DNA from 3 places in the Pantoea sp. KPR_PJ genome. Region 2 is predicted to be linked to each of the others. Evidence: predicted binding sites of a transcription regulator. Region 2 holds the regulator's gene; each other region holds the start of a gene.
What was found. The regulator PhoB, encoded in region 2, activates phosphate uptake and scavenging genes when phosphate is short. The targets are predictions, from matches to a motif close to CTGTCATAAAACTGNCNNAT.
Positions count from the first base shown of each region.

Region 1: a site for PhoB is predicted at 4,077-4,096, ahead of pitA (inorganic phosphate transporter PitA). Genes of this name have one in related genera too.
Region 3: a site for PhoB is predicted at 9,740-9,759, ahead of serA (phosphoglycerate dehydrogenase). Genes of this name have one in related genera too.

Region 1 is NZ_JABMIK010000007.1:84,738-95,375, reverse strand. Features, by position in the region: gene HP564_RS15190 (helix-turn-helix domain-containing protein) at 1-29, shown strand, start outside; gene HP564_RS15185 (epoxyqueuosine reductase QueH) at 81-740, opposite strand; gene HP564_RS15180 (SDR family oxidoreductase) at 821-1,480, opposite strand; gene HP564_RS15175 (hypothetical protein) at 1,646-2,452, opposite strand; gene HP564_RS15170 (hypothetical protein) at 2,454-2,651, opposite strand; gene HP564_RS15165 (NAD(P)/FAD-dependent oxidoreductase) at 2,819-4,003, opposite strand; gene pitA (inorganic phosphate transporter PitA) at 4,247-5,749, shown strand; gene uspB (universal stress protein UspB) at 5,794-6,129, opposite strand; gene uspA (universal stress protein UspA) at 6,551-6,988, shown strand; gene HP564_RS15145 (hypothetical protein) at 7,417-7,662, shown strand; gene rsmJ (16S rRNA (guanine(1516)-N(2))-methyltransferase RsmJ) at 7,771-8,523, opposite strand; gene prlC (oligopeptidase A) at 8,532-10,574, opposite strand.
Region 2 is NZ_JABMIK010000003.1:160,201-170,838, forward strand. Features, by position in the region: gene mak (fructokinase) at 1-291, shown strand, start outside; gene HP564_RS09215 (cell envelope integrity protein TolA) at 293-652, opposite strand; gene HP564_RS09220 (SbcC/MukB-like Walker B domain-containing protein) at 652-4,335, opposite strand; gene sbcD (exonuclease subunit SbcD) at 4,332-5,531, opposite strand; gene phoB (phosphate response regulator transcription factor PhoB) at 5,727-6,416, shown strand; gene phoR (phosphate regulon sensor histidine kinase PhoR) at 6,431-7,744, shown strand; gene HP564_RS09240 (PstS family phosphate ABC transporter substrate-binding protein) at 7,763-8,698, shown strand; gene HP564_RS09245 (cobalamin-independent methionine synthase II family protein) at 8,862-9,965, shown strand; gene brnQ (branched-chain amino acid transporter carrier protein BrnQ) at 10,367-10,638, shown strand, end outside.
Region 3 is NZ_JABMIK010000006.1:73,914-84,551, forward strand. Features, by position in the region: gene gcvP (aminomethyl-transferring glycine dehydrogenase) at 1-480, opposite strand, end outside; gene gcvH (glycine cleavage system protein GcvH) at 563-949, opposite strand; gene gcvT (glycine cleavage system aminomethyltransferase GcvT) at 972-2,066, opposite strand; gene ubiI (FAD-dependent 2-octaprenylphenol hydroxylase) at 2,506-3,708, opposite strand; gene ubiH (2-octaprenyl-6-methoxyphenyl hydroxylase) at 3,722-4,900, opposite strand; gene pepP (Xaa-Pro aminopeptidase) at 4,897-6,219, opposite strand; gene HP564_RS13940 (YecA family protein) at 6,271-6,849, opposite strand; gene zapA (cell division protein ZapA) at 7,020-7,349, shown strand; RNA gene ssrS (6S RNA) at 7,389-7,572, shown strand; gene HP564_RS13955 (5-formyltetrahydrofolate cyclo-ligase) at 7,648-8,241, shown strand; gene serA (phosphoglycerate dehydrogenase) at 8,319-9,557, opposite strand; gene rpiA (ribose-5-phosphate isomerase RpiA) at 9,838-10,497, opposite strand.

The sequences.
Region 1 (10,638 bases), on a different contig from region 2:
CCGGCGAGTCCTACAATGCGCAGTGCTGATGTTATTTCCTGCATAAAGCGTGAAAGGGCAGTACAGTGCCCTTTCATTCTTTACTCTTCATCTGGCGCGTAATACTGAACGCCAATTTTAATACGCTCACGCCCGCTGGCAACGCGATGCCGGTTAGAGTCGCGCAGCGAATAGATACAGCCGCAATACTCCTGCTGATAAAAGCGCTCACGCTTGCTGATTTCAATCATGCGCGCCGAGCCGCCGCCCTTACGCCAGTTGTACTCCCAGTAAAGCATATCAGGGTAATGCGATGCCGCTCGCACACCACAGTCGTTAATTTGCTGCATATTCTTCCAGCGTGAAATACCCAGCGAGCTGGTGATCACCGGAAAACCGTGCTCATGCGCATAGAGCGCGGTGCGCTCGAACCGCATATCAAAGCACATTGTGCAGCGTTCACCGCGCTCCGGCTCCCACTCCATGCCTTTTGCCCGCTCAAACCAGTTATCGCGGTCGTAATCGGCATCGACAAAGGGTACGCCAAACTGCTCGGCAAAGCGGATATTCTCCTCTTTACGCAGCTCGTACTCTTTTAGCGGATGGATGTTGGGGTTGTAGAAAAAAATGGTGTAGTCGATGCCAGACGCGAGCATCGCTTCCATCACCTCGCCGGAACAGGGCGCGCAGCAGGAGTGCAACAGCACCTTGTTATGGCCGCCAGGCAGCGGCAGCGGTTTACGCTGAACGGATTGAGACATGCTAACTCCTTGTCAGAATATGCCGCGAGTGTAATGTTTCAGCCCTGAGGATGCAAAACGGGGCGCTGGCGCGCCCCACTTTACCACTGCAACAGCTGACCGGCGTAGTCAACATAGTGGTGGCCGCCGCGCCCGCGATAGGCCTCCAGCTGTTTCACCAGCCCCTCACCGCTCTGCTCCACCGTTACCGGCGCGGCGTCGCCGCCCATATCGGTTTTAACCCAGCCCGGATGCAGCGACAGCAGTGTGGCCTGATGCGCATTGATCTGCGGCAGCAGCGCACGGCTCAGCATATTGAGCGCTGATTTACTGGCGGAGTAGATCGGCATCGCTGCCGTGTCGTTTTCATTCAGGCTACCCAAAATCGAGGTGGTAAAGCCTATCACGCCGTTCTGCTTAAGCAGCGGCAGCAGCGTTTCTGCGCTGCGCACCGGGGCAATGGCATTGGTCAGAAACAGCTGCGCCAGCTCCTCATCGCTGCTCTGCAACAGGTTCTGATGTGACGGGCCTGCAATGCCTGCGTTGATCAGAATGAGGTCAAACTGCTGATCGTTGAGCTGCGCGGCCAGTTGCTGCACCTCGTGCTGGTGCGTCATATCCAGCGCGTGCCAGTGCGCCTGGGCCTCAGGCGCGCTGCTGCGATAAGTGGCCGTCACCTGCCAGCCTCCTGCCGCCAGTGCTTTTACCACCGCCAGACCGATGCCGCGCGATGCACCAATGACTAATGCGTTGCCTGCCATATCCGTTCCTCTTTGATGAAGTGACTTAATGAGCTTATCGTCTGACGTACAGAAAATGAGATGATGAAGGCGATTGACGGGGCAAAAGCACAGAATGTAAAAAGGATGCCTGTACCGTCCCCGAATCGTTTTAACGGCTGGACGCACTGCCAGCATCGTGTCAAATCACGGCGGAGCATCGCGATTGAGGGCACCGTGTACTTCCATCGGCACGCCGTCACTGCGGGTTAACGCCAGCGAACTGGCGCTGGCGGGGTCGAACAGTGACAGACTTTCAATCTGCTCCACCATCAGCACCTTGCGAAACGCCATCGCGTTCTTTGGCTCAGAGGTGAGCGTAATACCGTGCTCGGCATACCAGCGGCTGTAGTTATGCTCAATCGACATGCTGAGGGTTTTACTGTCGCGATAGCCGCTGAGCATTGGGATCAGCACAATATTGGCGGTGTTTTCATACTCAAAAGTAGCCGCATGTACCATGCCAATATAGATGCGGCGCGATTTCAGGGTGATCCAGGCCAGCTCGCCCTCCTGCATGCACTGGTAAAGCAGTTGTTCAACGCCGTTGGATTTAGAGAGCTGCTGATAGAGGTCTTTGCGCCCGCTGCTGTTCAGTCGCGCGCTTTCTGACCAGTTAGAGCGGTACATGCAGAAGAGTACGGCAAAGGCCAGCATCACCACCACCGGTGCCTGAATGCCCAGAAAGCTCCAGTTCATAAACTCTATCTGCCAGCGAAGATGTTCGCCTGGCACCATCTGTAGCGCATTGGCAGTGCTGGAGATAATAAGCAGAATCAGCCAGACGATGGCCGTTGCCAGCATCCCCTGTAAGACGAAGATACAGCCATAGAGCGCGACCAGGAAATAGACATCCCAGCCGATGCTACGCCGGACCTTAAAGCGGCTGGAGAGGTCGCGACTGGTATACCAGTAGCCGCACACCATCAGCACCATGAATATCGCCGTTCCCATCTCACACTCCTTTTAACGTGTCGACATGACGGGCGAAATCCTCATGCACTTCCTCACTCAGCACGTTGACCGAAGCGTTGCCGTCTTCATCAATAATGATGCGATCGCCGTCGGCGATGGAGTCGTTAATATCCTGACGGGACATGCCTCTGATAAAACGCTCAGGGCTGGAAAACAGGGAACGCAAAAAGGTGAGCATGGGGGGCGGATCTCCTCTGTGATAAAACAGAAGTATGAAATCACGCCGACAAACGCGCCAGGCAGATTCGTCTAAAAGTGTTGCAGGTCAGTTAATTAGCGAAGCGGTAGCTGGCTAAACGTCCGCTTGCCCTGGCTGGCTTTCACGCCATTTAGCCTGGCTGACGATTATAATGCCTGCGCACACGCCCAGGCTGCGCTCCACGCCCACTGGAAATTATAGCCGCCCAGCCAGCCGGTGACGTCCACCACTTCGCCGATAAAATAGAGACCCGGCACCGCTCGCGCCTCCATGGTCTTTGACGATAACTGTGTCGTATCAACGCCGCCCAGCGTGACTTCTGCCGTACGATAGCCCTCGGTGCCATTAGGCTGTATGCGCCACTGATGCAGTGTCTGCACCAGCGCCGCCTGCTGTTTGCTGTTGAGCTGTTTTAGCGATACGTCCGGTATCTGCTCCATCTCCTGCAACACCTCCACCAGGCGCTTCGGCAGCAGCTTTGCCAGGCTGTTCTTCAGGCTCAGATTCGGATGGGCGGCGCGCTGCACGTTAATAAACTCATCAATCGAGGTAGCAGGAGATAAATTCACGCTGATATGTTCGCCCGGCTGCCAGTAGCTGGAAATTTGCAACACGGCCGGTCCCGAGAGGCCACGGTGGGTAAACAGCATCGCCTCTTTGAACAGCGTACCGTCCTGGGCCTCGATAGTGGTGTCCACCGCGACGCCAGAAAGCGCCTGAAGGCGTTCCAGCAAGGGCTTATGCAGCGTAAAGGGCACCAGCGCCGCGCGCGTCGGGAAAACCTTTAGCCCAAACTGCTCGGCAATTTTATAACCGAACGGCGTTGCGCCCAGTCCCGGCATTGAAAGCCCACCGCTGGCAATCACCAGCTTTTCTGCCTGCACCGTGGTACCGTTCAGCTGCAGGGTATAGCCCGCCTCATCGCGCGTCACGCTCAGCACCTCGCTGCGCAGACGCAGCGTCACCTGGCCCTTGTCGCACTCCGCCATCAGCATATCGACAATCTGCGCCGCCGAGTCATCGCAAAAGAGCTGGCCCAGGGTCTTTTCGTGGTACGCAATGCCGTAGCGATTGACCAGGTCGATAAAATCCCACTGGGTATAGCGCGCCAGCGCCGATTTACAAAAGTGCGGGTTATGGGACAGGTAAGCCGCAGGTTCGGTGTAGATATTGGTGAAATTGCAGCGGCCACCGCCCGACATCAGAATCTTGCGGCCAGGCTTTTTTCCGTTATCTAACAGCAGCACGCGTCGGCCTCGCTGCCCGGCCTGTGCCGCGCAGAACAGCCCTGCCGCACCGGCACCAATGATAATAACGTCAAACTTTTCCACTGCATCTACCCTGCCTGTATTGAGAGGCGCTGATTGTAAAGGGCCACTTTGCGCGATGCCAGCATCAAAAAACTTGTCGCAAATATGTCATAATGTAACTGCTTCATTTTAAGGGCCTTTTGGCCAAAACAGCGCCTTTCGCAATATTTTTAAGTCAAAACAAGACTATATTTTGCTTTCCCATAGTGGGCGTTGTCGCGGATAATGCGCCGCGCTCATGTCCTCAAAAATGGCGTAATGTTTATGCTACATTTGTTCGCTGGTCTTGACCTCAGTACCGGCCTGTTATTGGTTCTTGCTCTGCTGTTTGTATTGTTCTATGAAGCAATCAACGGCTTTCACGATACGGCCAACGCAGTTGCGACGGTTATCTACACTCGCGCGATGCGCGCGCAGTTAGCTGTAGTAATGGCAGGCGTGTTCAACTTCCTCGGTGTGTTGCTTGGTGGTTTAAGCGTTGCTTACGCCATTGTGCATATGCTCCCTACCGATTTGTTATTGAATGTCGGCTCCGCGCATGGCCTGGCAATGGTCTTCTCCATGCTGCTGGCGGCAATTATCTGGAACCTCGGCACCTGGTATCTTGGCCTGCCGGCTTCCAGTTCGCACACGCTGATTGGCGCTATCATCGGCATCGGCCTGACCAACGCATTAATGACCGGCACCTCGGTCATTGATGCGCTGAATATCCCGAAAGTGATTAATATCTTCCTGTCGCTGATCCTGTCGCCGATTGTTGGCCTGGTCATTGCGGGCAGCCTGATCTTCCTGCTGCGCCGCTACTGGAGCGGCACGAAAAAACGGGCGCGTATCCATATGACGCCAGCAGACCGTGAAAAGATCGACGGCAAGAAAAAGCCGCCGTTCTGGACGCGTATCGCCCTGATTGTTTCTGCTATTGGCGTAAGCTACTCACACGGTGCTAATGACGGTCAGAAAGGTATCGGCCTGATCATGCTGGTGCTGATTGGCGTCGCACCGGCGGGTTTTGTCGTCAACATGAACGCCAGCGGCTATGACATTACGCGTACCCGCGATGCGGTTAATCATCTTGGTCAATACTATCAGCAGCATAGCGACTCGCTGACGCATATTATCCAGATGGCACCGCCCGCTCTGCCGACCCCGGAAGAGACGCCAGGCGGCCCGAAAGAGTTCCACTGCGACAGCGCGCGTGCGTTGCTGGCCATTCAGCGTGCTCAGGGGCTGCTGAATAACAACCTGCTAAGCTACGATCAGCTCACCGTTGAGCAGCGCAGCCAGATGCGTCGTCTGCTGCTCTGCATCGCAGATACCGCTGATAAGACCGCCAAGCTGCCGGAAACCAGTGCTGACGACAAGCGCTTCCTCGGCAAGCTGAAAGGCGATCTGCTGGGCACCATCGAGTACGCGCCGGTCTGGATTATCATGGCGGTGGCGATGGCGCTCGGCATCGGTACGATGATCGGCTGGCGTCGCGTGGCCACCACGATTGGCGAGAAAATTGGTAAAAAAGGCATGACCTATGCGCAGGGAATGTCGGCTCAGGTAACGGCGGCCGTTTCTATCGGCATCGCCAGCTACACCGGGATGCCGGTATCAACCACGCATATCCTCTCCTCATCCGTTGCAGGCACCATGCTGGTCGATGGCGGCGGGCTGCAAAGCCGCACCATCAAGAATATCGCCATGGCATGGGTGTTTACGCTGCCGGTATGTATTGTGCTGTCAGGCTGCCTCTACTGGCTGGCGCTGAAGCTGGTATAACCGTTTTTACCCGTAAAAGGGCGACATAAGTCGCCCTTTTTTTTCTAGTGCCAGATCGCCATGCAAATCAGGCTCAGGATCACTAATCCGCATAGCGCGCTGGTTAAGATAAACTGACCGCGCACCCGCTCACAGCGACGAATAAATTCATCGTCATGATGATCGAGATAACGCTTTGCCCAGATATAGCGCACCAGCCGCACCTGTTTGCTCGGCTGACCGTGTGAGGTAAAGAAACCTGCACCATCAACATACTGATAGAGCAGCGGATCGCAGCCTCGCAGTACCGCCAGCAGCGCGCGCAAAGAGGAAAAATAACGCGCCATATTCACAATACACACGACACAAAGAGCCCAGAAAAGCGCGATAGTGCTGATCATATACCCTCCCGGCTGGAGCCGCAGAAACAGCGTCAGCGCAGCCACGCCGCCTGCTCTGCGGAAAAAAGCCAACCACTGAATGACCTGAACTGATCTTTTTTTGACAAGCCTGCACGGCCAGCGCCAGGTGAGAGTGACCGTTAATTTGTAGTGTAGGAGAAGATTTTAAACTTTTTCCAGCGATGATTTTCGTTCGTGGTCAGCGAAACTGCTCATAAGCCTTGATCTTATTCACAACAGAAGCGCCTGTATCAGCATTTGTTACCCGTCACCGCTATACTTATGGCATAACAACAATCTGTTGGTACAGCTGACAGAACATCTGGTGACAAACATCGCCCGTTCGCGTAAAGGATTTCGCAGACAATAACGCGACAGGAAGACAGGTTGCCATCCTGAATCTTGTGAAAGGAGTTATATCATGGCTTATAAACATATCCTGATTGCAGTAGACCTTTCCCCGGAAAGCCAGTTGCTGGTCGATAAAGCCGTTTCGCTGGCACGCCCCTATGACGCCAAAATCTCATTGATTCACGTCGACGTTAACTATTCCGATCTCTATACCGGCCTGATTGATGTCAATCTGGGCGATATGCAGAAGCGCATCTCTGAAGAGACGCATACGGCTCTGCGCGGCCTGTCCGATGCGGCGGGTTACCCCATCAGCGAAACCCTGAGCGGCAGCGGCGATCTCGGCCAGGTGCTGGTGGATGCGATTAAAAAATATGATGTCGATTTGGTGGTGTGCGGCCATCATCAGGATTTCTGGAGCAAGCTGATGTCCTCAGCGCGCCAGCTCATTAATACGGTGCATATCGACATGCTGATTGTTCCGCTGCGCGATGCAGACGACGAATAGTCATGCGCGAAAAGCCGGTGAAAGCCGGCTTTTTCCTGATTATCGGGCAAAGAGAGCTGACCGGAAAAAAGAGGTTATCTGTTCATATTGCTCAGCGTTAAATTATTAGCATCCTTTTTTATTTCATCTTTAAAAACGCCGGCCTTCGCTTTGCTGAAAGGCGACACTCTGTTTCGCCGGGGCGCATTAACTATATCTACGCCGTGTTAACCTGATAAAGGCCTTAAATCCTGACACAAAATAATCGCCTTAAAACCCTGCTAACTTTAATCCGACATGACGGATTAAACCGTCACGTTGAAAAGGAACTTATGCACGTTTTACCAGGGACGCTACTGTAGCCTGCCGTGATATTCAGCCTGCTTTACCTGATACCTCTGATACAGGAAAGTACTCAGTGATGACTCAGACAGATAATAAGGATATTAATGATGAGAGAAATTAGCCAGGCTGGAATTTCTGCCGTTAGCGGCGCAGGGCTGACCGACTTTCTGGGCGAAGTGAATGCCGCTCTGACGCAGGTTTCCAGTCTGTTTGATACCACCGTAGAAACCCTGAAAGGATCGACAGATAACGCGGAAAAAACTGGGCTTTCTTATAAAGCATTTAGTCTGAGTATCGCTCAGGTTTGCCTGCTGTCTTTTTCAGGCTTTCTGACGAAGCTCATTGCCTGATTTAGCCCTTGAGTGCTGAAAGGCAATTAATGAAAGCGTGCCTGCTGTTCAGGCACGCTTTTTTATTGATGATGCGCTAGCTGTTTTTTGACGATCGCCGCGCACCCGCTACGCGCCAAGCGGAGGATAAATATCAAAGCGGTGACTTTTGGTCACCACCGCCGACTGCGTGGCAACGCCCGCCAGCGGCGGCGCGTAATCAGGCCGCTTGACCACGATACGTTTCTTCGCCAGGCGACGGGCTGGCTCCAGCAGCGCGTCGGCATCCTCATCGGCCCCCACCAGCGACTGAAACACCCGCATCTCCTTCTTCACCATGGCGCTTTTCTGCCGGTGCGGATACATCGGGTCGAGATAGACCACGTCCGGCGCAGGCGTAATTTCAGCAAGCGCCTGTGCGCTCGGGGCATGGATCAGCGTCAGACGATCGCGCAGCCAGCCGCCAATCTCCCCATCCTGATAGCCCCGCGTTAATCCATCATCCAGCAGCGCCGCCACAACCGGATGACGCTCGAGCATCCGCACGCGGCAGCCGATGGCTGCCAGCACAAAGGCATCACGTCCCAGGCCAGCGGTCGCATCCACCACGTCCGGCAGGTAGCCTCCCTTTACGCCAACCGCTTTCGCCACCGCTTCGCCGCGCCCGCCGCCAAAACGACGACGGTGCGCCATCGCCCCGGAGACAAAGTCGACAAAGATGCCGCCCAGCTTCGGCTCGTCACGCTTGCGCAGTTCAAGATGGGTAGGCGTTTGCACCAGCGCCAGCAGGCACGCATCGTCATGCTCAAGCTGCCAGCGCTGCGCCAGATGTGATAAGGCACCGTCACCGGTGCCCGATTCATCAATTAAACAGATTTTCACTGCAACCCTTATCCCTGGATGCCGTAATGTTCCAGCATCGCATCCAGCTGCGGCTCGCGGCCACGGAAGCGTTTGAACAGCTCCATTGGCTCTTCGGATCCGCCACGCGTCAGGATGTTGTCAAGGAACGACTGCCCGGTCTGGCGATTGAAGATACCCTCTTCCTCAAAGCGCGAGTAGGCGTCTGCCGCCAGCACGTCCGCCCAGAGGTAGCTGTAGTAACCAGCGGCATAGCCGCCCGCAAAGATATGGCTAAAGGCGTGCGGGAAACGACCCCATTCCGGGCTCGGCACCACTGCCACCAGCTTTTTCACCTCACGCAGCGTGTCGAGGATCTGCGCTCCCTTCGTCGGATCGAACTCGGCATGCAGACGGAAATCAAACAGGCCGAATTCCAGCTGGCGCAGGATAAACAGCGCCGCCTGGTAGTTTTTCGCCGCCAGCATTTTGTCGAGCAGCGCTTCAGGCAGCGGCTCGCCAGTTTCATAGTGGCCGGAGATAAAGGCCAGCGCGTCGGGCTCCCAGCACCAGTTTTCCATGAACTGGCTCGGCAGTTCGACCGCGTCCCATGGCACCCCGCTGATACCGGATACGCCCGGCGCTTCAATACGCGTCAGCATATGATGCAGGCCGTGACCGAACTCGTGGAACAGCGTGGTCACTTCGTCGTGGGTAAAAAGCGCGGGTTTGCCATTTACCGGGCGGTTGAAGTTACAGGTCAGATAGGCAACCGGCTTTTGCAGCGTACCGTCAGCCTTGCGCATCTGGCCGACGCAGTCATCCATCCATGCGCCGCCACGCTTGTGCTCGCGCGCATACAGATCGAGATAGAAGCTGCCGCGCAGCTCGCCGCTCTCATCGAACAAATCGAAGAAACGCACGTCGGGATGATACACATCAACGTCGGTGCGCTCTTTGGCGGTGATGCCGTAGATGCGCTTCACCACCTCAAACAGGCCGTTAACGGCGCGTGCTTCAGGGAAGTAAGGACGCAGCTGCTCGTCGCTGATGGTGTAGAGGTGCTGCTTCTGTTTTTCACCGTAATAGGTGAGATCCCAGGGGTTAAGTTCGCTGACGCCGTGCTCTTTCTGGGCAAATGCGCGCAGCTGCGCCAGCTCTTTTTCCGCCTGCGGACGGGCGCGTTTCGCCAGATCGTTCAGGAAGTCGAGCACCTGCGCCGGATTTTCTGCCATTTTAGTCGCCAGTGACTTATCGGCGTAGGAGTCAAAGCCCAGCAGCTGCGCCAGCTCATGACGCAGCGCCAGCTCTTCCGCCATGATTGGGCCGTTGTCCCATTTACCGGCGTTTGGCCCCTGATCTGACGCGCGCGTAGAGTAAGCACGATACATCTCTTCACGCAGCGCGGCGTTGTCGCAGTAAGTCATCACGGGCAGATAGCTGGGAATATCCAGCGTCAGCAGCCAGCCTTCCTGCCCTTTCGCTTCAGCCTGCGCTTTGGCTGCGGCCAGCGCACTTTCCGGCATACCGGCCAGTTCGCTCTCGTCAGTAATCAGCTTGCTCCAGCCCATGGTCGCGTCCAGCACGTTATTGCTGTAGGCGGACCCCAGTTCAGAGAGGCGCGCGGCGATCTCGCCGTAGCGCTGCTGTTTCTCTTTATCGAGGCCGATACCAGACAGCTCAAAGTCGCGCAGCGCATTGTCCACGGCTTTCTGCTGTGCCACGTCGAGCGCGGCAAAGCTTTCGCCCTCTTTCAGATTACGGTACGCCTGGTAGAGCCCTTCATGCTGACCAACCCAGGTGCTGTATTCAGAGAGCAGCGGCAGCGTCTGCTCGTAAGCTTCGCGCAGCTCCGGGCTGTTTTTAACCGAGTTGAGGTGGCTTACCGGCGAGAAAATGCGGCCAAGACGATCGTCTACTTCGGCCAGCGGCTGCACCAGGTTGTCCCAGGTGTAAGGCGCGCCCTGTGCCACCACTTTTTCCACCACTGCGCGACATTCGTTCAGCGCCTCGGTGACGGCAGGCACCACATGTTCAGGCTGAATGGCGGAGAAAGGCGGAAGCGTAAAAGGCTGGAGTAATGGATTGGTCATAGCGCAGTCCTTGTTCAATGTATGGGGCGCGCAGCGCGCGCAACGCAATCGTACTAACATGCGG
Region 2 (10,638 bases):
GCGGAGATCGTGAAGCTGATTGCCCAGCAGGATCCGATCGCAGAGCAGGCGATGCGCCACTACGAAACCCGACTGGCGAAGTCGCTGGCGCAGGTGGTGAACCTGCTGGATCCCGATGTGATCGTGCTCGGTGGCGGCATGAGCAATAACGATCGCCTCTACCAGACGGTGCCGACGCTGATGAAGCAGTGGGTGTTTGGTGGCGAATGCGAAACGCCGGTGCTGAAGGCAAAACACGGCGATTCGAGCGGGGTACGCGGCGCGGCCTGGCTCTGGCCGCTGAAAGGGTAAGTTACGGCGTTGAGCCAAAGGCGAACTGCCAGTCTTCTGGCACGCCGACCGGGGGCAGCGGCAGATTACGCGCGCTGCTTACCTGCTGCCAGGCGCGCAGGCAGAGCGCCTCGTCACCTTCGGTGCGCAGTACGCTGTAGCCGCCGTCGGCGCGGCGGTGCGCCGACACCAGGCAGGACTGGCCTGCATAGCGTGGCGCAACGGTTGCATTAAAGTTGTCGACCAGCTGCCGCTGTACAGCGTGCAGATAGCGGCACTGCGCGGCCGTATAGTGGCTGTTGCAGGTCTGATTGCCTGGGGTTTTGCTGCTGCATCCTGCCAGCAGCGCGCTGGCGAGCAGCAGCACTATGCCTGTTTTCATTACGCCTCCTGAGCGCGGGGCAGTTCCAGCTTGCTGTAGCCCAGCCCGTTAATTTTGCGCACCCGGATCTGCACCGGAATGCGCTCTTTCATCGCCTCGACGTGACTGATAACGCCAATGGTTTTGCCGCTGGCGTTAAGCGCGTCGAGCGCATCCAGCGCGGTGTCGAGCGTTTCGGCGTCCAGCGTACCGAAGCCCTCATCGAGAAACAAAGACTCTATACGGGTTTTCACGCTGACTAAATCTGAAAGCGCCAGCGCCAGCGCCAGACTGACCAGAAAACTTTCGCCACCGGAGAGGGTGCGCGTATCGCGCGCCGCGTCCGCCTGCCAGGTATCCACTACGTCCAGCTCCAGCGCGTCGCTGGCGCGGCGTTGCAGCAGGTAGCGGCCGTGAAGCCGATCGAGCTGTCGATTGGCCAGCGCGACCAGGTGATCCAGCGTCAGTCCCTGCGCGAAGCGGCGGAACTTATCGCCGCTGGCCGAGCCAATAAGATCGTTCAGCTGGCTCCAGTGCACCAGCGCCGCCTCATCCTCTTCGATCTGCGTCATCAGGCTCTGCTGCTGCGCGCGCAGGTGAGCATCGCTCTGAAGCTGCTGCTGCGCTTCGCCCTGCTGGCGCGCATTGTCACGCAGCGCAAGGCGTAGCTGCTCCAGCTGCACTTCCAGCGTGGCGAGGCTTTGCGCCTGGTTATCGGGCTGACTCTGCTGATGCGCGGCACGGCGCTGCGTCAGTTGCTCTCGCTGACTCAGCCACGTCTGGCGCTGCTGATCAAGCTGCTGTAGCCGCGTGCGCAGCGTTCGTGCCTCTTCTTCTTCAAGCAGTGCGGCGCGCAGGCTGGCCTCATCGCGAAAGGATGCCGCAGCCAGTGCGGTGACCAGCCGCTGCTGTGCCGTGCTCAATGCCTGGCTAAGAGCATCCTGCTGCGCCTCCAGCTCCGCCGCGCGGCCACCCAGCAGGCTGAGCTGACTCTGGCTCTGCTGCAGCGCCTCCAGTGCCGCGGCGAGCGTGCTCTCCTGCTGCTGCAGCTGCGCCTGCATCTGCCGCCGCGCGTCGGCGACCTCGCGATTGCCGAACAGCGCCTGACGCTGTGCACGCTGCTGCGCCAGAGCGGTTTCGGTTTGTGCATGCAGCTGGAGCAGGGCGTCGAGCCGCTGCTGTTCGCTTGCCACGCGCTGTTGCAGGCTGCTGCACTGCGCGTCAGCGCGCGCCAGCTGCGGCTGGAGCGTGGTAAGCAGCTGCTCACTCTCATTCCAGCGCTGCCAGCGCTGCTGCTGCTGCTGTAGCCAGCCGTCACGCGCTGATGCCTCGGGCAGGGCGAGACCGGCCTCGGTCAGCGCCTGATGCAGGGCCTCGCTGCGCTGCTGCCCGCCGCGCCTCTCCTGCTCAATACGCTGCGCCAGCGTAGCCGCGCTCTCTTGCAGGTTAGTAAGTGTTTGCTGGGCCAGCAGATGCTGCTGCTGATGCTGCTGGAGCGCCTGCTGATGTTGCAGGTATTCATCTTTTACCTGCTGGCGCAGGCGAGCGGCAGCTTCCTGCTGGCGGGCAAGCTGCTGAAGCGACTGCTCTTCACGACTCTGCTGCTGTTGCCAGGCGTCGAGCGCAGCGCTGTCACCAGCAGAAAATGTAAGTGATAACTCACTCTGTAACGCTTGCCACTGCTGATTTACTCTGTCGATTTGCTGGTTTTCAGCCGCCAGCTCATCGCGCAGCCGCTGCTCTTCAGCCTTCGCCAGCTTAACGGCTTCGCCTTTCTTAATTCCCTGTTCGCGCAGTGCCTCCACCCGCTGCTCCTGCTCCGCTCGCCGCCGCTGATTGTCACTTAGCTCCAGCGTGGCATAGCGCTCTACCGCCGGATGCTGGCAGGAGCCGCAGAGCGGGCAGGGCTGCTCTGGCTCAAGACGGGCGCGATAGGCTGAAAGATCAGCGATATGCTGCTCCAGTTCGCAGATCTTGCTGATGTCCGCCAGCGCGCTCTTTTCCCGCGCAAAGGTGGTACGCAGCGTATTGAGCGCTTCTTCATCCTGCTGACGCGATGTTTCCAGCGCGGCGAGGCGCTGCTGCTTTGCGGTAAGCTGTTGTTGCAGCGGTGCCCACTGCGAAGCGAGGACCGCCAGCTGCTGGCGCAGTGGACGGCTCGCCTCAAATCTGGCCAGATGCGCCTGTAATGTCTGCGCCGGATGTGCCTGCTCCAGCCCGGCGAGCGCCTGCTCCGCTGCCTGAAGCGCGCTGGCCGCGCGGCGCTCCGCCTGGCTGAGCGGCTCTGCCTGCTGAGTGAGCCTGGCGATCTCCGCCTGCTGCCGGATCAGCGCCTGCTGCTGCTGACGTTGCTGCGCGTTGAGGCTCTCCAGCACGCTTTCCTGCTGTGCGAGCTGGGCAAAGCGCTCCTGCCACAGCGCCAGCGACGCTCCCCACTGCGGCAGAGTGCCCTGTGCCGCGCGCCATTGCTGCTGTTCTGCCAGCGTGGCGTATAGCTCGTCGCGCTGCGCTACCTCATTTTGTTGCGCGATCTGGCTCTGCCTCAGGCTCTGCTGCTGCTGGTCAGCTTCGCGCTGCTGCTGGACCGACTGCGCATGCAGCGCGGCAATCTGCTGATCCAGCGGGATGATCTGCTCTGTCAGCAGCGTTTCCTGCTGTTGCTGCTGGCGCAGTGCAGCCTCGCGTGCGGCCTGTGCCTTATCCCGATGCTGCCGGGCGCTCTGCATCTGCTGCTCAGCCACCTGGCGCTGCGCACTGAGCTGCTGTTGCGCCTGCTGCAGCTGTTGCTGTTGCTGCAGCAGGCCGTCACGCTGCTGCAGCTTGTCGCGTAGCTTTTCTGCCGGCTCGCTGCGCGCCAGGCGCTGACGATCTGTCTCGGCGGCGGTCCACGCCTGCTCCGCCGCCTCAAGCGCTGTTTGCGCGGCCTGAATATCGCTCTCCAGCTGCGCGGCCTGGTTTAGCCACTGATGCTGGTGGCGCAGTTGTTCACTCTGCTGAGTAAGTACCTGCTCCGCTTCGGTTAGCGCGGTCAGCTGCTGTTGCAGCGCGGCACGCGCCTCGGAATCGAGAAGCGCCATTGTCCCGGCACGGCTGCGCAGATTTTCCAGCGCCTGCCGTGCCGTCTTGTGCTGCTCATAAATCGCCACCGAAATTTGACCGTAAATTTCAGTGCCGGTCAGCTCTTCCAGCAGCTCGGCACGTTCGCCGGGCTTCGCGTTGAGAAAGGCGGCAAACTGCCCCTGCGACAGCATCATGGAGCGGGTAAAGCGCTCGAAGTCGAGTCCCGACAGCGACTCAATCAGCCTGAGCTTGTCGTTGACCTTGTCGGCAAAAATCTTGTCGTCCGCGCAGCGCGCCAGCTCAACGCGCGGTGCCTGGAGTTTGCCATCGGCCGCACCACGTGCGCGGTTCTGGCTCCAGAAGGCGCGCCAGGCCTCGCCCTTGATCTCAAACTCCACTTCAGCAAGGCATTCCGCAGTGTCGCGCGTCATCAGCCCGTTTTGCGTCTGCGACAGAACGCCGAGACGCGGCGTCTGGTGGTAGAGTGCCAGGCAGATGGCATCGAGCAGGGTCGTTTTGCCCGCGCCGGTCGCGCCGGTAATCGCGAACAGACCATTGCTGGCAAAGGGTTCGGTGCGAAAGTCGATAAACCATTCGCCCTTCAGCGCATTGAGGTTCTTAAAACGTAGCGTCAGGATTTTCATTCGCTCTCCTCGAGGGATGCCAGCGTCGCGCGAAACAGCGCGCTGAGCCGTGCCTGCTGCGATTCATCCATATCCTCTGCCAGCGCGACGCGGCGGGCGAAAACCTCTTCCACCTTCAGCTCGCTCAGGGTTTCATTTTTTAGCTGCGCCAGGCTGTGCTGTCGCTGCTCTCGACTGCGACGCAGCAGCAGCACCTCGACCGGCAGATCGGCGGTCAGCGCCTCGACGCGGCGCTGCAAATCACTGAGGAACTCCTGGGTGGTGACTTCAATATCGAGCCAGACTGCTTTTTCACCCTGGTGCGCGGCAAAGGGCGCAAGCTGATCTTCAATCTGCGCCAGCGAGCCTTTTAGCATTTTCATCGGCTGGAACAGCGGAACGGGTAGCGGCGTGACGGCCCGCAGGCCAGACCGGTCCAGCTCCAGCAGAAATACGCTTTTTTCACTGCCCAGCTCATCAAAACTGAGTGGAATGGGCGAGCCGCTGTAGCGAATATGATCGCTGTTGGCGACGCGCTGCGCACGGTGGATATGGCCGAGCGCCACATAGTCAACGTCGGGAAACGCTGACGCGGGAAAGGCGTCCAGCGTGCCGATATAAATATCGCGCACCGAGTCGCTTTTGCTGACGCCGACGGTCGTGAGGTGGCCGGTGGCGATCACCGGTAGCGCCAGCGGATGCGCGCGTGCCGCTTCGACGCTGTGCTGGTAGTGCGCGGCTATCGCCTCCATCAGGCTGAGCTGTTTTTCGCGTCCTGACTGGCCCGCGCGGCTACGCAGAATATCGCGCGGCCGCAGATAGGGGATGGCGCACAGCAGCGCGCCGGGCTCGCCCTGACGCGTGTTGAGCAGCAGCAGGTTATGGTCCGCCTGCGGCGTGGTGATAACCTGCGTGTTAAGACAGGCGAGCAGCGCCCGCGACTCGTTAAGCGTTGCCACCGAATCGTGGTTGCCCGCCAGCACCACCAGCTGGCAGCCGGTGGGCTGTAGCGCCACGACGAACCGGTTAAACAGCTCGCGGGCATAGCTTGGCGGCGTGCCGCTATCAAAAAGATCGCCCGCCACGATCAGGGCATCAACCTGATGCTCTTCAATGCGCGCCAGCAGCCAGTCAAGAAAGGCCTGATGCTCGGCCGCCCGGCTTTTGTTATAGAAAAACTGACCGAGATGCCAGTCCGCGGTGTGAATGATGCGCATAAAACTCCCTGCCGTAACGGTTTGCCGGACGATTATAACGGCTATGCCACAAAAGCAAAAAAAGCCGCTGTTGCGCGCATACCGCGATATTAAAGCGCTGATTAAGCCGCTATGTTTTTCATAAAAGTGTCATAAATCTGACGCATAATGACGCCGCATATAACGGTGACAGTGGTTACATCAGCAGGAGTTACAATGGCTAAGCGCATTTTGGTTGTGGAAGATGAAGCCCCTATCCGAGAAATGCTGTGTTTCGTTCTGGAGCAGAATGACTACCAGCCCATTGAGGCCGAAGATTATGACAGCGCGATAGGGAAACTGATCGAACCCTGGCCAGATCTGATTCTGCTGGACTGGATGCTGCCGGGCGGTAGCGGCATTCAGTTTATCAAACATCTCAAGCGGGAAGCGCTGACCCGCGATATTCCGGTTATGATGCTGACAGCTCGCGGTGAAGAGGAAGATCGCGTGCGCGGTCTGGAAGTGGGCGCGGATGATTACATTACCAAGCCGTTCTCACCTAAAGAGCTGATGGCGCGCATCAAGGCGGTCATGCGCCGCATTTCGCCGATGGCGGTGGAAGAGGTGATCGAGATGCAGGGACTGAGCCTGGATCCGTCGTCACACCGCGTGATGTCAGATTCAACGCCGCTGGAGATGGGGCCAACGGAATACAAACTGCTGCACTTTTTTATGACCCACCCGGAGCGCGTTTACAGCCGCGAGCAACTGCTGAACCACGTCTGGGGCACCAATGTTTATGTTGAGGATCGCACCGTTGACGTTCATATCCGTCGCCTGCGCAAGGCGCTGGAAGTTTCCGGCCACGATCGCATGGTTCAAACCGTGCGCGGAACGGGGTATCGTTTCTCCGCCCGCTATTAAACGGAGTCTTTACCGTGCTGGAACGACTCTCCTGGAAGAGGCTACTCTCTGAGCTGGCGCTGGCCTGCCTGCCCGCGCTGATTATCGGCCTGATTATTGGCTATCTGCCCTGGCTGCTGCTGGCCAGCGTGCTCGGCATTATGTTCTGGCATTTCCATAATTTAATGCGGCTGTCGCACTGGCTATGGCTGGATCGCACCATGACCCCGCCTGCCGGACGGGCGAGCTGGGAACCGCTGTTTTATGGTCTCTACCAGATGCAGATGCGCAACCGGCGGCGGCGGCGCGAACTGGGCAACCTGATTAAGCGCTTTCGCAGCGGTGCCGAAACCCTGCCCGATGCGGTGGTGCTGACCACCGAAGAAGGCACCATTTTCTGGTGCAACGGGCTGGCGCAGCAGCACCTTGGCCTGCGCTGGCCAGAAGATAACGGGCAGAACATCCTTAACCTGCTGCGCTATCCCGAGTTTTCCCGCTATATCCGCCAGCGCGATTTCAATAAGCCGCTTACGCTGATCCTCAATAACCAGCACCATATGGAGTTCCGCGTCATGCCCTACAGCGAAGGGCAGTGGCTGATGGTGGCGCGCGACGTCACGCAGATGCATCAGCTGGAGGGGGCACGCCGTAATTTCTTTGCCAACGTCAGCCATGAGCTGCGTACGCCCCTGACGGTGCTCCAGGGGTATCTGGAGATGATGAACGATTCGGTGATGAATGAGCGTTCACGCGGTAAGGCGTTGCAGACCATGCAGGAGCAGACGCGGCGCATGGACAGTCTGGTGCGCCAGCTGCTGACGCTGTCACGCATTGAGGCGGCACCCGCCATCGATATGAAAGAGACGGTCGATGTGCCGATGATGCTGCACCTGCTTCAGCGCGAAGCGGAGACGCTGAGCGGCGGGCGACACGAGATCCATTTCCACACCGATCCCCACCTTAAAGTTCGCGGTGACGATGATCAGCTGCGCAGTGCTATCTCCAACCTGGTGTATAACGCCGTTAACCACACGCCAGAGGGGACGCGCATCGACATCAGCTGGCTTCGTAACCGTCAGGGCGCACAGTTTAGCGTCTGCGATAACGGACCGGGGATCGCTGCTGAGCATCTGCCGCGCCTGACGGAACGCTTCTATCGCGTCGATAAGGCGCGCTCGCGCGCGACCGGCGGCAGCGGGCTGGGACTGGCCATCGTCAAGCATGCGCTCAGCCACCATAACGCGCGGCTGGAGATCACCAGTCTTCCTGACAAAGAGACCTGTTTTAGCTTCACGCTGCCGTCAAGGTTGATCGCCAGCGCGGGGTTGCAGGAGAATGCTCTCCATTAACCGTTAATGGAATTTTTTATGCACCCCAGGCTGCTGTTGCTCTCCCTGTTTATGCCCGCCGTGGTGCTGGCGACTGCGCCTTCGCCTGAAATGCTCACCGGTAACCTCAGCAGCGTGGGTTCTGACACGCTGGGCACGCTAATGATGCTGTGGAGCGAGGATTTCAGCACGCTGGCACCGGGCGTTAACCTTCAGGTGCAGGCGTCAGGCTCTTCGACGGCACCGACAGCGCTGGCCGCCGGTGCCGCCCAGCTCGGCCCGATGAGCCGCCCGATGCAGGCAGAAGAGCGGCAAACCTTTCAGGCACGCTACGGCTATGCGCCGCTTGCCGTGCCGGTTGCGCTCGATGCGCTGGTGGTGGTGGTAAATCAGCGCAACCCGCTGACGCAGATCGACGCGCGCCAGCTGGATAGTATTTTCTCAGTGACGCGCCTGTGTGGCGCGACGCAGGTGCCCGCGCGCTGGGGCGATGTAGGAGGGAAGCAGACTGACTGGGCGTTGCGACCGATTCAGCGCTACGGGCGCAACTCGGCGTCGGGCACCTGGGGCTTCTTTAAGCAGCAGGCGTTGTGCAACGGCGACTTTCGCGCTGACGTGGCTGAGTTTCCCGGCTCAGCCGCGGTGGTGCAGGCCGTTGCCGCCAACCCGCGCAGCATCGGCTACGCCAGCTTTGGCTTTCACCTTAGCGGCGTGAAGATGCTGTCGGTGGCGGAGGGGCAGGGCAGAGCCGTTGCGCCCGATGCTGACTCTATCCGCAGCGGCCGCTATCCCTGGGCGCGCCCGCTCTTTATCTACGTGAACAAGCCGCCCGGCAAACCCTTGCCCCCGCTGGTAAATGCATTTTTACATCAGGTGCTCTCACCTCAGGGACAGCAGCGTGTAAGCGAGGCGGGTTATCTGCCGCTCTCCGCAGCGCAGCGCGAGCAGGCGCTGGCCGCCATTGACGCTCGCTAGGAGGCATCATGAATTTTTTTCATCATCGCTGAAATTTCTTCTGTTGCACATCGGGCCGACTCATGTCACTCTGCATTCAGACGTTTAGCCATCCAGATGGCTGTACATAACTTTGCGAAATTATTCCCTGAGGTGATTAGTCTCCAGGGTGCCAGGAGTAGAGATGACCACACAAATTGCCCCGTTCCGCGCCGATACCGTCGGCAGTTTTCTCCGTCCCACCGCCATTAAAAGCGCACGCGAGCAGTACGCTGCCGGCGCGATCGATAAGACTCAGCTGACCCGCATCGAAGATGAAGCGATTCGCGATGTGGTGAGCAAACAGATCGCCAGTGGCCTTCAGGTTGTTACTGACGGGGAGTTTCGTCGCGCATGGTGGCACTTTGACTTCTTTGGCGGGCTGGACGGCGTTGAGCTGTTTGAAGCGGAGCAGGGCATCCAGTTTAACGGCGTGCAGACCAAAGCACACGGCGTGCGCGTGGTGGGCAAGCTGGGATTCAGCGACCATCCGATGCTGGAACACTTCCGCTTTCTGAAAAGTATTGCGGGCGACGCGGTGCCAAAAATGACCATTCCCAGCCCGAGCGTGCTGCATTTTCGCGGTGGCCGTAAGGTAATTGATGAGACGGTCTATCCCGATCTGGCCGACTATTTTGACGATCTGGCTGAAACCTATAAAACGGCAATTAACGCCTTTTATGAGGCGGGCTGCCGCTATCTGCAGCTGGATGATACCGTCTGGGCCTACCTCTGCTCAGAAGATCAAAAGCGTCAGATCCGCGAGCGCGGCGACGATCCTCAGCAGCTGGCGCAAACCTATGCCCGCGTGCTGAATAAAGCGCTGGAAGGCAAACCGGCCGATCTCACCGTGGGCCTGCACGTTTGTCGCGGCAATTTCCGCTCTACCTGGATCTCTGAAGGCGGCTATGAGCCGGTGGCAGAAATCCTGTTTGGCGGAGTGAATATCGATGCTTTCTTCCTGGAGTATGACAACGAGCGCTCCGGCGGTTTTGAACCTCTGCGCTTTATCAAGCCTGGCCATCAAAAAGTGGTGCTCGGCCTGGTCACCACCAAGAACGGCGAGCTGGAAGATCCGGCGCAGGTGAAAGCCCGTCTGCAGGAAGCGGCGAAGTTTGTCAGCCTGGATCAGATCTGCCTCAGCCCGCAGTGTGGTTTTGCCTCTACCGAAGAGGGCAACAGCCTGACCGAAGAGCAGCAGTGGGCGAAGATCCGTCTGGTGGTCGATATCGCTGGCCAGGTGTGGTAAAGCTGTAAACTTATGCAAACAGGCGCGTAAAACGCGCCTTTTGTGCATGAAAAAGGGTTTCAATGCTGAAATTTCTTATGCTATGGATGAAAAATAAGCACATCATCTGATGTCCTGCGTTGATATAACCGTGGTTTTCACTGCTTTTGCCCGGTTTTGCGTCATATCCTTCCGGTTTTCCGATCCCGTATTGCCTTTCTTCGCTATAAACGTTCTACTTACGGCCGTTGTCGCATCATCCCACTTGTGAACAGAACAAAATCAGCTCAAATCACCTGCGCGACACGATTACAGCAAGCATAATGCTCTGGCATTGCAGGCTAAGTCGTTGTCAACGCGCGGTTTGGGGACAACGTAAACCCAACTTCCACCGCAACATTCGTTACAGGCTATACAGTTGTATGACACACCGTTTAACCTCGAAGGACATTCTCGCGCTGGGCTTCATGACGTTTGCCCTGTTTGTTGGCGCGGGTAACATTATTTTCCCGCCGATGGTCGGTATTCAGTCAGGCGAGCACGTCTGGACTGCCGCTATGGGCTTCCTGATTACCGCTGTGGGTCTGCCGGTTATCACCGTTGTTGCGCTGGCGCGCGTAGGCGGCGGTATTGACGCGCTCAGCTCGCCAATCGGCAAAGCGGCGGGGCTGGTACTGGCGACCGTCTGCTATCT
Region 3 (10,638 bases), on a different contig from region 2:
CATTGCCATTGCTTCCGCTGCCGCCGTCGCCTCATCCAGCAGCGAGGCAGAGGCTACGTCCAGGCCCGTAAGATCCAGCGTAACCTGCTGGAAGTTAAGCAGGGCTTCAAGGCGACCCTGCGACACTTCCGGCTGATAAGGAGTGTAAGCGGTATACCAGCCCGGATTTTCCAGCATATTGCGCAGGATCACCGGCGGCGTCACCACGGCGCTGTAGCCCATGCCAATCCAGGATTTAAAGCGCTGATTCTGGCCCGCAATCGCTTTCAGCTCAGCCAGCGCCTGCTGCTCGGTGGCGGCATCACCCACCGCGGGCGGGCCAGGCAGCTGAATATCGGCAGGCACGATGGAACCGATCAGGGCATCCAGCGAGCTGGCACCAATCGCTTTCAGCATCAAAGCCTGTTGTTCCGGAGAGGGGCCGATATGACGTTCAATAAAGGCACCGTGGTGTTCGAGCTGGCTCAAAGTCTGGGTCATTAGCAGTCAATCCTGGATCGGGCTGGAATAGAGAGATAGCAAGGGAATTAAAGCGGTCAGTTAACCCCGACCGCCGTCATGCTTATTCGTCGATAGACGCTTTGTAAGCGTCTGCGTCCAGCAGTGAATCGAGTTCAGATTCGTCGCTGGGTTGGATTCGGAACAGCCAGCCGGTGGCATAAGGTTCGCTGTTCACCAGTTCTGGCGCATCGCCCAGTGCCTCATTAACGGCCACAATCTCGCCGCTGACGGGCGCATAAATATCAGACGCCGCTTTTACCGATTCTGCTACCGCACACTCGTCGCCAGCTGCATAGCTGTTGCCCACCTCAGGCAGGTCAACAAACACCATATCGCCTAACAGCTCCTGCGCATGCTCGGTGATGCCAACGGTCAAGGTGCCGTCAGCTTCCTTACGCACCCACTCGTGGCTGTCACGATATTTCAATTCATTTGGCACATTGCTCATCGCCCTTTCTCCTGACATTTAATTACTGAACCGGCTTACCGCCGCGGACAAAAACAGGTTTGGTGACTTTTACCGGCATTTCACGCTGGCGGATCTCAACCACAGCGCTGTCGCCAATGCCTGCCGGAACGCGAGCCAGCGCGATGCTGCAGCCAAGCGTCGGCGAGAACGAGCCGCTGGTGATAATGCCCTGCTGCAACTGATCGCTAGCGTCGATGAAACGAACCGGCTGGCCGTGACGCAGCACGCCTTTTTCGGTCATGATCAGGCCAACCAGTTTTTCAGTGCCTTTCTCACGCTGCACCTCCAGCGCCTCGCGCCCGATAAAGTCACGATCGGCAGGCTCCCAGCACACCGTCCAGCCCATATTGGCCGCCAGCGGCGAAATACCTTCATCCATCTCCTGACCGTAAAGGTTCATTCCGGCTTCCAGACGCAGCGTGTCGCGCGCGCCGAGGCCGGCAGGCTTAACGCCTGCTGCCAGCAAACGCTGCCAGAAATCAGCCGCGGCGGCGGCAGGCAGCGCAATCTCATAACCCGCCTCGCCGGTATAGCCGGTGCTGGCGATAAACAGTTCACCGGACACGACGCCGAAAAAGGGCTTCATCCCGGCGACCGCTTCGCGCTGTTCGGCGCTAAATAGCGTCTGCGCTTTTTGCTGCGCCTGCGGCCCCTGCACGGCAATCAGCGCCAGATCGTCGCGCTCCGTCAGGGCGACGTCGAACGCTTCGGCGTGCTTAGCAATCCATGCCAGGTCTTTTTCACGCGTTGCCGAGTTAACAACGAGACGGAAAAAGTCCTCGGTCATAAAGTAAACAATCAAATCGTCAATGACGCCACCGGAGGCGTTTAGCATGCCGGAGTAAAGCGCTTTGCCCGGCTGTGTCAGTCTGGCGACATCATTGGCCAGCAGGTGGCGCAGGAAATTGCGCGTCTGTGCCCCGTGAAGATCAACAATCGTCATATGCGACACGTCAAACATTCCGGCATCCTGGCGCACGGCATGGTGCTCATCTATCTGTGAGCCATAGTGCAGCGGCATCATCCAGCCGTGGAAGTCCACCATGCGGGCACCGCAGGCCTGATGCTGTTCAAACAAAGGGGTTTGCTGAGTCATAACCATCCTGTTGCGAAGCGAGTAAATTTCAGGCTAACGCGAACCGTGGTATCGACCCGCGCAAACGTTCTCTTTTGCCTGACGTTACCACTGAAAAAGCGATTTAACCATAAGCTGTACAGGGTCGAATTGAAACATGGTCATTACGGTGCAGGCAAAGCAAACAGCATAAATAACTACGATTTTGTGATTTGTTACGCACGAAATCGGATTAGAGCATCGAATAGCAGCAAAATATTGAGCAAGGTCGCGCAGAATGTTAATAAGCAGCTCGAAGCGAACGCCATTGACATAAATAAAAGTAATGCGAATAGCGACGTAAAATTAGAATAAATCAAACGAGGCGCGCTAAAGGGGCAGGAGCGCACCTTCATAGTGCAGAGCGGACTGGCAGGCATAAAAAAGCCAGCTCAGGGCTGGCTAAGAAAAGTGAATGGCGCTAACGCAACCAGTCAGGCATGTCGTGCAGTCCCATGGCCTGGCGCAGCATCGCTGGCTTGACCCCGGGCAGTGTGTCCGCCAGCTTCAGCCCCAGATCGCGCAGCAGCTTTTTCGCCGGGTGAGTGCCGGCGAACAGCTCACGGAAGCCCTGCATACTGGCCAGCATCAGCGCCGCACTGTGTTTGCGGCTGCGCTCATAGCGACGCAGATAGAGGTGCTGACCAATATCTTTGCCCTGCTGGTGTAAACGACGGATTTCGCCTGTCAGCTCTGCCGCGTCCATAAAGCCCAGATTCACGCCCTGCCCCGCCAGCGGATGGATGGTATGCGCCGCATCGCCTACCAGCGCCAGACGGTGCGCGGCAAAGTTACGTGCGTAACGCGCCATCAGTGGAAAAGCTTTGCGCTCACTTTCCAGCTGGCAAAGTCCGAGGCGCATATCAAAGGCAACGGCCAGCTGCTGGTTAAACAGCGCCTGCGGCATACTCTCCAGGCGGCTGGCTTCCTGCGGCGGCAGCGACCAGACGATAGAGCAAAGATGGGGATCCTGCATCGGCAGGAAGGCCAGAATGCCATCGCCGTGAAAGACCTGACGCGCCACCGCCTCATGCGGTTTTTCGGTACGAATATTGGCGACCAGCGCGTGGTGATCGTAGTCCCAGAAGGTTAAGGGAATATCGGCTTTGTTGCGCAGCCATGAGTTTGCGCCGTCGGCAGCAATCAGCAGGCGTGCGGTGAGCATCTCACCGTTTTGCAGCGTTACAAACGCCTCGTTTTCGCCGAATGCAACCTGCTGAAGCTGTGCGGGTGCCATCAACGTTACATCACTACAGCGGCTGGCACGCTGCCATAGCGCGCTGTGAATCGCCGGATTTTCGACAATGTGCCCCAGATGCGTCAGCCCCTGCTGTTCGTCATCAAAGCGGATGGCGCCAAAGCTGTCGCGATCCCACACTTCCATACCGTGATAGGCACTGGCGCGGCGTGACAAAATATCTGACCAGACGTCAAGCCTCTGCAGCAGCCGTTCGCTGGCGGCATTGATCGCCGAAACGCGAATCGATGGCGCAGCGCTGGCATCGAAGTGCGGCTCCGCCGTTTTTTCCAGCACGGCGATACGTAGCCCACTGCCCTGTAAACCGCAGGCAACCGCCAGTCCGACCATGCCACCACCGGCGATAACCACATCAAAACTTTGCATCGGTGCCCCTTAGTTAACGCTTAACCCAGCCAAGCGTGCGCTCAGCCAGTTGATTTCGCAGCCCCGGCAGATGATCCATTGCCATTAGCCCCAGATTGCGGCCTGCCACAAGCGGCACATAGCGATTCGCAAACAGCCGCACCAGCCCGTCGGTAATACCAATCGTCGCGTCGCGGTCAGGCTGGCGACGCTGCTGGTAGTGGTGCAGCACGCCATAGCTCCCCACATCCTGCTGCTGGCGGTGCGCAGCCGCCAGCGTTTCCGCCAGTGACATAACGTCGCGCAGCCCCAGGTTGAAGCCTTGTCCAGCGATCGGGTGCAGCGTTTGTGCAGCATTGCCAACCAGCGCCAGACGGTGTGAAACCTGCTGCGTAGCGCTTTGCAGCGCCAGCGGGTAGCTTTCACGCTGGCCAGTATGGGTAAAGCGTCCCAGCCGCCAGCCGAACGCACGCTGCAGCCGGGTAAGAAACTCATTGTCGCTCCAGCGTTCAACCTCTTCACGTGCCGACAGCGGATGGCACCAGACCAGCGACAGACGATTATCCGCCATTGGCAGCAGCGCCAGCGGGCCGTGCTCGGTAAAGCGCTCAAAAGCGCGGCCCTGATGAGGTAGCTGGGTAGAGACGTTAGCGATAACCGCCAGCTGTTGGTAGTCCTCGCGCTGCCACTGAATGCCAAGCGAAGCGGCGAGCGGCGAGCGCGCCCCGTCGGCGGCCACCAGCAGTGCGCCTTCCAGCTGCTCGCCATTCTCCAGCGTGACCTGCACGCCCTCTTGCCTCCGCTGCGCATCCATCACGCGCGCAGGACAGCGTAACGTCACACCCGGCGCCTGCTGCAGACGCTCAAACAGCCGCTGCCCCACGTCGAAAAGCTCAACCACATAACCGAGCGCCGGGATTTGCCAGGAGGCCGCACTCATCGTGACAAAACCGGCATGTCCGCGATCGGAAACATGAATGTCAGTAATGGGCGTGGCGCATTTTTCAATGCTGCGCCAGAGGTTAATGTCAATCAGCTGCTGGCGCGTGCCGGCAGCCAGCGCGATAGCACGGCTGTCATAGCCTGGATGCACGCGGCTATCGGGCGCACTGTTTTCGATGAGCGTGACCGGCAGCTGACCTTGCGTGAGATGGGAGATCGCCAGCGCAAGCGTTGCGCCGGTCATACCGCCGCCGACAATGATAATGCTCATGCCTGACGCGCCGCTGCCATCAGCGCCTCGATAGCCTCTGCGTCTTTTACCACGCTGTCGGTGAGATTTTCGTTGCCCGTTTCGGTGATTAAGATGTCATCTTCAATGCGGATACCAATGCCGCGATACTCCACGGGCACATCGGCATCAGGCGCAATATAGAGACCGGGTTCGACGGTCAACACCATGCCCGGCTCCAGCAGGCGGTCGCGTGAAGGTGTGCCGTAATGACCGACATCGTGCACATCCAGCCCGAGCCAGTGGCTCAGGCCGTGCATAAAGAACGCGCGATGCGCCTCTTCGGCAATTAACGCGTCCACGTCGCCCTGCAGGATGCCGAGATCGACCAGCCCGCTGACCATGATACGCACAACGTCCTCATTGACCTCGCGAATACTCACGCCCGGACGGAACAGCGCCAGCGCCCGGTAGAGTGAAGCCAGCACGATGTCATAAATGGCACGCTGCGGTGCGGTAAACTTGCCGCTTACCGGGAAGGTACGGGTAATGTCTCCGGCATAGCCATGAAATTCGCACCCTGCATCGATCAGCACCAGATCGCCGTCGCGCAGCTCACTCTCATTTTCGGTGTAGTGCAGAATGCAGGCGTTTTCGCCGGAACCGACAATGGTGTTGTAGGAGGGAAAACGCGCGCCATGACGGTTAAAGACGTAGTGAATTTCCCCTTCCAGATGATATTCAAACAGCCCGGGACGGCAGCTTTCCATTGCACGGGTATGCGCCAGCGCGCTGATTTCTCCGGCACGACGCAGCAGCGCTATCTCTTCCGGCCCTTTAAACAGACGCATTTCATGCACCCAGGGACGCCAGTCGGTCAACGTCGCGGGTGCGTTGAGATTCTGGCGAAAGCCACGGCGCAGTTTATCGAGCGCAGCAAAGACCAGCTTGTCCGTATCTGCATATTCACCCTGCGCGTGATAAATCACATCAAGTCCGTTGAGCAGCAGGTGCAGCTGCTCGCCAACCGTATCCCAGGGTAGCGCGCGGTCAACGCCTAATTTTTCAGGCGCAGCATCCTGGCCCAGCCGACGTCCAAACCAGATTTCTGCCGTCAGGTCGCGTACCCGGTTGAATAACACGCTGTGATTATGGGTGTCGTCACTTTTAATCAGCACCAGTAACGCCTGCGGCTCATTAAAGCCGGTGAAATACCAGAAGTCGCTGTGCTGACGAAACGGGTACTCGCTGTCATTACTGCGGGTCACCTCCGGCGCGGCAAATATCAACGCGGCGCTGCCCGGAGCCATTTTTGCCAGCAACGCCTGACGACGCTGCTGGAACGTGTCCAGAGAAATCATGTTTGCACTCCCTGTAGAAACGGGCACGTCCGCGCCCTGAGATACCTGGGCTTAGTGTAGCGTGGGTTTTTTCACTTCAGGAGCCGTCGGCTGAGGGCGATTGAAGGTGTCATGGCACAGCAGCGCCGCAACGCGCACATATTCAATCACCTCTTCCAGCGACTGCTCCAGCTCATCCTGATCTTCATCTTCGTCGTAGCCGAGCTGAGCAATAGTGCGCAGATCGTCAATTGCTTCGCCGGTTTCGCCAGTGACTTTATCCAGTTTAGGCTGCGTCACGCCCAGGCCGAGCAGAAAATGGTTCACCCACCCTGCCAGCGCATCGGCACGATCGAAAACGGTGATGTCTTCGTCATCTGGCAGCATAAGCTGAAACATAAATCCTTCATCTTCCAGCGTGTTAGCTGTGCTTTCGTGCAGTGCCTGAAGAGGCTGAGCCAGGCCTTGCGAAAACGCCATACCTTCGTTGGTGAGATCGTGCACCAGCGTTTTCCAGCTGTTGTCCTGATTGCCGCCGCACAGAATACCGCTAATCAGGCCATGCATTTCTGCTGGGGTCATCCCTACGCCCTGCTGAGAGAGCGCCGAAGCCAGCGCATTGTAATTGGGAGTTGCGTTCTGTAAAGACATAAGGATTCGTCGTCGTTGGCAGAATAAGTTCGTGTTATGCTACCACTAGCTGCCTCAAGGTTTCCAGAAAAGGGGTTGTAACTTATTTCGCGGGTCTATATAGTTGCCCGCCTCCCAGGGCATTGACAGCAAAGGGAGCTGCGGGCGAAGTAAACAGTCAGGAAGGTGGCATGTCTGCACAACCGGTAGATATACAAATTTTTGGTCGTTCATTGAGAGTGAATTGTCCGCCTGAACAGCAAGATGCGCTGAATATGGCTGCCGAGGATCTCAATCAGCGGTTGCAAGATTTAAAAGTTCGCACTAGAGTCACAAATACCGAGCAACTGGTGTTCATCGCCGCGTTAAACATCTGCCATGAGCTGGCACAAGAGAAAGTGAAAACGCGCGATTATGCTGCTAATATGGAACAACGCATCCGTATGCTGCAGCAGACCATAGAACAGGCTCTTGTTGAGCAAGGTCGCATAACTGACCGACCAGGTGCGAAGTTCGAATAATACTTTATGGTTGCTGTGATACAGTAACGGTGAAGTCCATTTTCTCTGAGATGTTTGCAAGCGGGCCAGTCCCCTGAGCCGATATTTCATACCAACAGAGTGTGGCGCTCTGTAACCTGTGAGCATGCTCGGTCCGTCCGAGAAGCCTGATGGTTGCGACGGCACATTCACCTTGAACCAAGGGTTCAAGGGTTACAGCCTGCGGCGGCATCTCGGAGATCTCTCTACCTTTTCTATCTGTTCTTCCCCGCACTGAATGATATAGTTGCTCAAACAGCAACTTGTCTGCGGGGTTCTTATGTCCCAGCCCTCCCCTCTCGATCGACACTCTGTTCGCCAGCACGTGCGCCATCTGCGCCGCGCCCTGACGTCGGAACAGCAGGAACAGGCCGCCGATCGTCTGGCGGAACACGCGGTTAATTTTGCTCCCCTTGCCAGCGCCGAGCATGTTGCGCTGTTTCTCTCAGTGGATGGCGAACTCAACACGCGCCCGCTGATTGCCAGGCTCTGGCAGCAGAAAAAGCAGCTCTATCTGCCCGTGCTGCACCCTTTCGCTTCAGGACATCTCCTTTTCCTGCGCTTTACACCTGACACGCCACTGGCGCTCAACAAGCTACGTATCCCTGAACCACCGCTCGATATTCGCCAGATGATTACGCTGGACAGACTGGATGTGATGATGGTGCCGCTGGTGGCGTTTGATGCAACCGGACAACGACTGGGTATGGGCGGCGGCTTTTATGACCGCACCCTGCAGAACTGGCGGCAGCACGGTTTTTTACCGGTTGGCCTGGCGCACGACTGTCAGCAGGTGGATCGTCTGCCCGCGGCTGAATGGGATGTGCCTTTACCTGCGGTGCTGACACCGTCCCGCCTGTGGCAGTGGGAGTAGCGGAAAAAGCTAAGGTGCGGAACAGTGTGACCGCCTGCGCGGATGCAGCAGGCGGCACATCATTATCTCGGGCTCAGTTAGTAGAGCAGACGGGCGCGGATGGTGCCCGGGATCGCTTTCATCAGCTGCAGTGCTTTATCTGCCAGATCCTGCGGCGCATCAATATCGATAACCACGTAGCCCATCAGCGGTGAGGTTTGCAGGAACTGTGCAGCAATGTTGATACCCTGCTCAGCGAAGATCTGGTTAATCGCCGTCAGAATGCCCGGACGGTTTTCATGAATGTGCAGCAAGCGGCTGGCGCTGGCACCATGCATCGGTAGCGACACTTCCGGGAAGTTGACTGCCGACAGCGTGGAGCCGTTGTCAGAATATTTTGCCAGCTTGCCCGCCACCTCAATACCAATGTTCTCCTGGGCTTCCTGGGTAGAGCCACCGATGTGCGGCGTCAAAATCACGTTATCAAACTCACACAGCGGCGAATTGAACGGATCGGTATTGGTCGCCGGTTCCACCGGGAAAACGTCGATTGCGGCACCCGACAGGTGTTTACTCGCCAGCGCATCGCACAGCGCCGGGATCTCAACGACGGTGCCGCGTGAGGCGTTGATCAGCAGCGCGCCCTTCTTCATCTGCGCCAGTTCCTGAGCACCAATCATATCCTGAGTGGACGGGGTTTCCGGCACGTGCAGGCTCACGACGTCACTCATATTGAGCAGATCGGCAAGATGACGCACCTGCGTGGCGTTGCCCAGCGGCAGCTTGTTTTCGATGTCATAGAAATAGACGTGCATACCCAGGCTTTCAGCCAGTACGCCAAGCTGCATACCGATATGGCCGTAGCCCACGATGCCCAGCTTTTTACCGCGTGCCTCAAAAGAGCCGACGGCATTTTTGTTCCAGATACCGCGATGCGCTTTGGCGTTCGCCTCAGGAATGCCGCGCAGCATCAGCAACATCTCACCGATGACCAGCTCAGCAACCGAACGGGTATTGGAGAACGGGGCGTTAAAGACCGGAATGCCGCGCGTGGCCGCCGCGTTAAGGTCAACCTGATTGGTGCCGATGCAGAAGCAGCCTACGGCAACCAGTTTCTCGGCTGCGGCAAAGATCTCTTCGGTCAGTTGGGTGCGGGAGCGGATGCCGATAAAGTGCGCATCGCGAATGGAGGATTTCAGCGCGTCGGCATCCAGCGCACCTTTGTGGAATTCGATATTGGTATAACCCGCCGCACGCAGGTTCTCAAGCGCACTCTGATGTACGCCCTCCACCAGCAGGAACTTAATCTTGTCTTTATCCAGTGATACCTTTGCCATTTCCCCGACCCTATTGTGATTTCAACAATGGCCGCCATAAGCGTGCCTTCTGTCAAAATATCAAAAATTACGCCTGCGGCAAGACAACCGTTTGCGGTGCTGGCAGCACGGGGCAGCCTGAGCCCAGCACATTGCCACAGAAAATCGGGAGCTGAGGGACGAACAAAGGATGAACTTGCTGCAGATAACGGTTATGTGACATAAGTCACCGAATTTAGCCGTAGTCAGAAAAGATGTTTTCTGCCAGGAAATAACCGGCGCGCCAGACGCGCCGGACAGATCATTTTTCGATGGTTTTTACGCCGTCTGGCGTGCCAATCAGGGCGATATCCGCACCGCGCGTAGCAAAAAGCCCCACGGTGACAACACCTGGCAGCGCATTGATGGTTTTCTCCATCGCAACCGGATCGAGAATACGCAGGTTGTGCACATCGAGAATGATATTGCCGTTATCGGTGACGACGTGCTGACGGTACTCTGGCAGACCGCCCAGCTTTACCAGTTCACGGGCAACGTAAGCGCGCGCCATCGGGATAACTTCAACCGGCAGCGGGAAACCTCCCAGCACATCGACTTCCTTAGATGCGTCAGCGATACAGATAAACTTGTCCGCAACCGCCGCCACGATTTTCTCGCGCGTCAGGGCTGCACCGCCGCCTTTGATCATCTGCATCTGCGGGTTGATCTCATCCGCGCCATCAACATAGATCGCCAGATCGTCGATCTCATTAAGATCGAAAACCGGAATGCCCAGCTCTTTTAGCTTTAACGTTGAGGCTTCCGAGCTGGAGACCGCACCTTCAATCTGATGTTTCATGGTGGCAAGCGCATCAATAAAGTGCGCGGCGGTGGAACCGGTGCCGACGCCGACAACGGTGCCCGGCTGCACATATTTCAGTGCAGCCCAGCCTACGGCTTTTTTCAGTTCATCCTGGGTCATGGTATGTTTAAAACCTGTGCGACAACGAAGTGGGCGTAGTATAAAGCAACGCTTGCCGAATGTGCGCGGCTGTTTCGGCTGGAATTATCGCTTTGGAAGCCAGCCCGCAAAAACGGCCGGTGCTGCTGCGTTTCTGCGGCG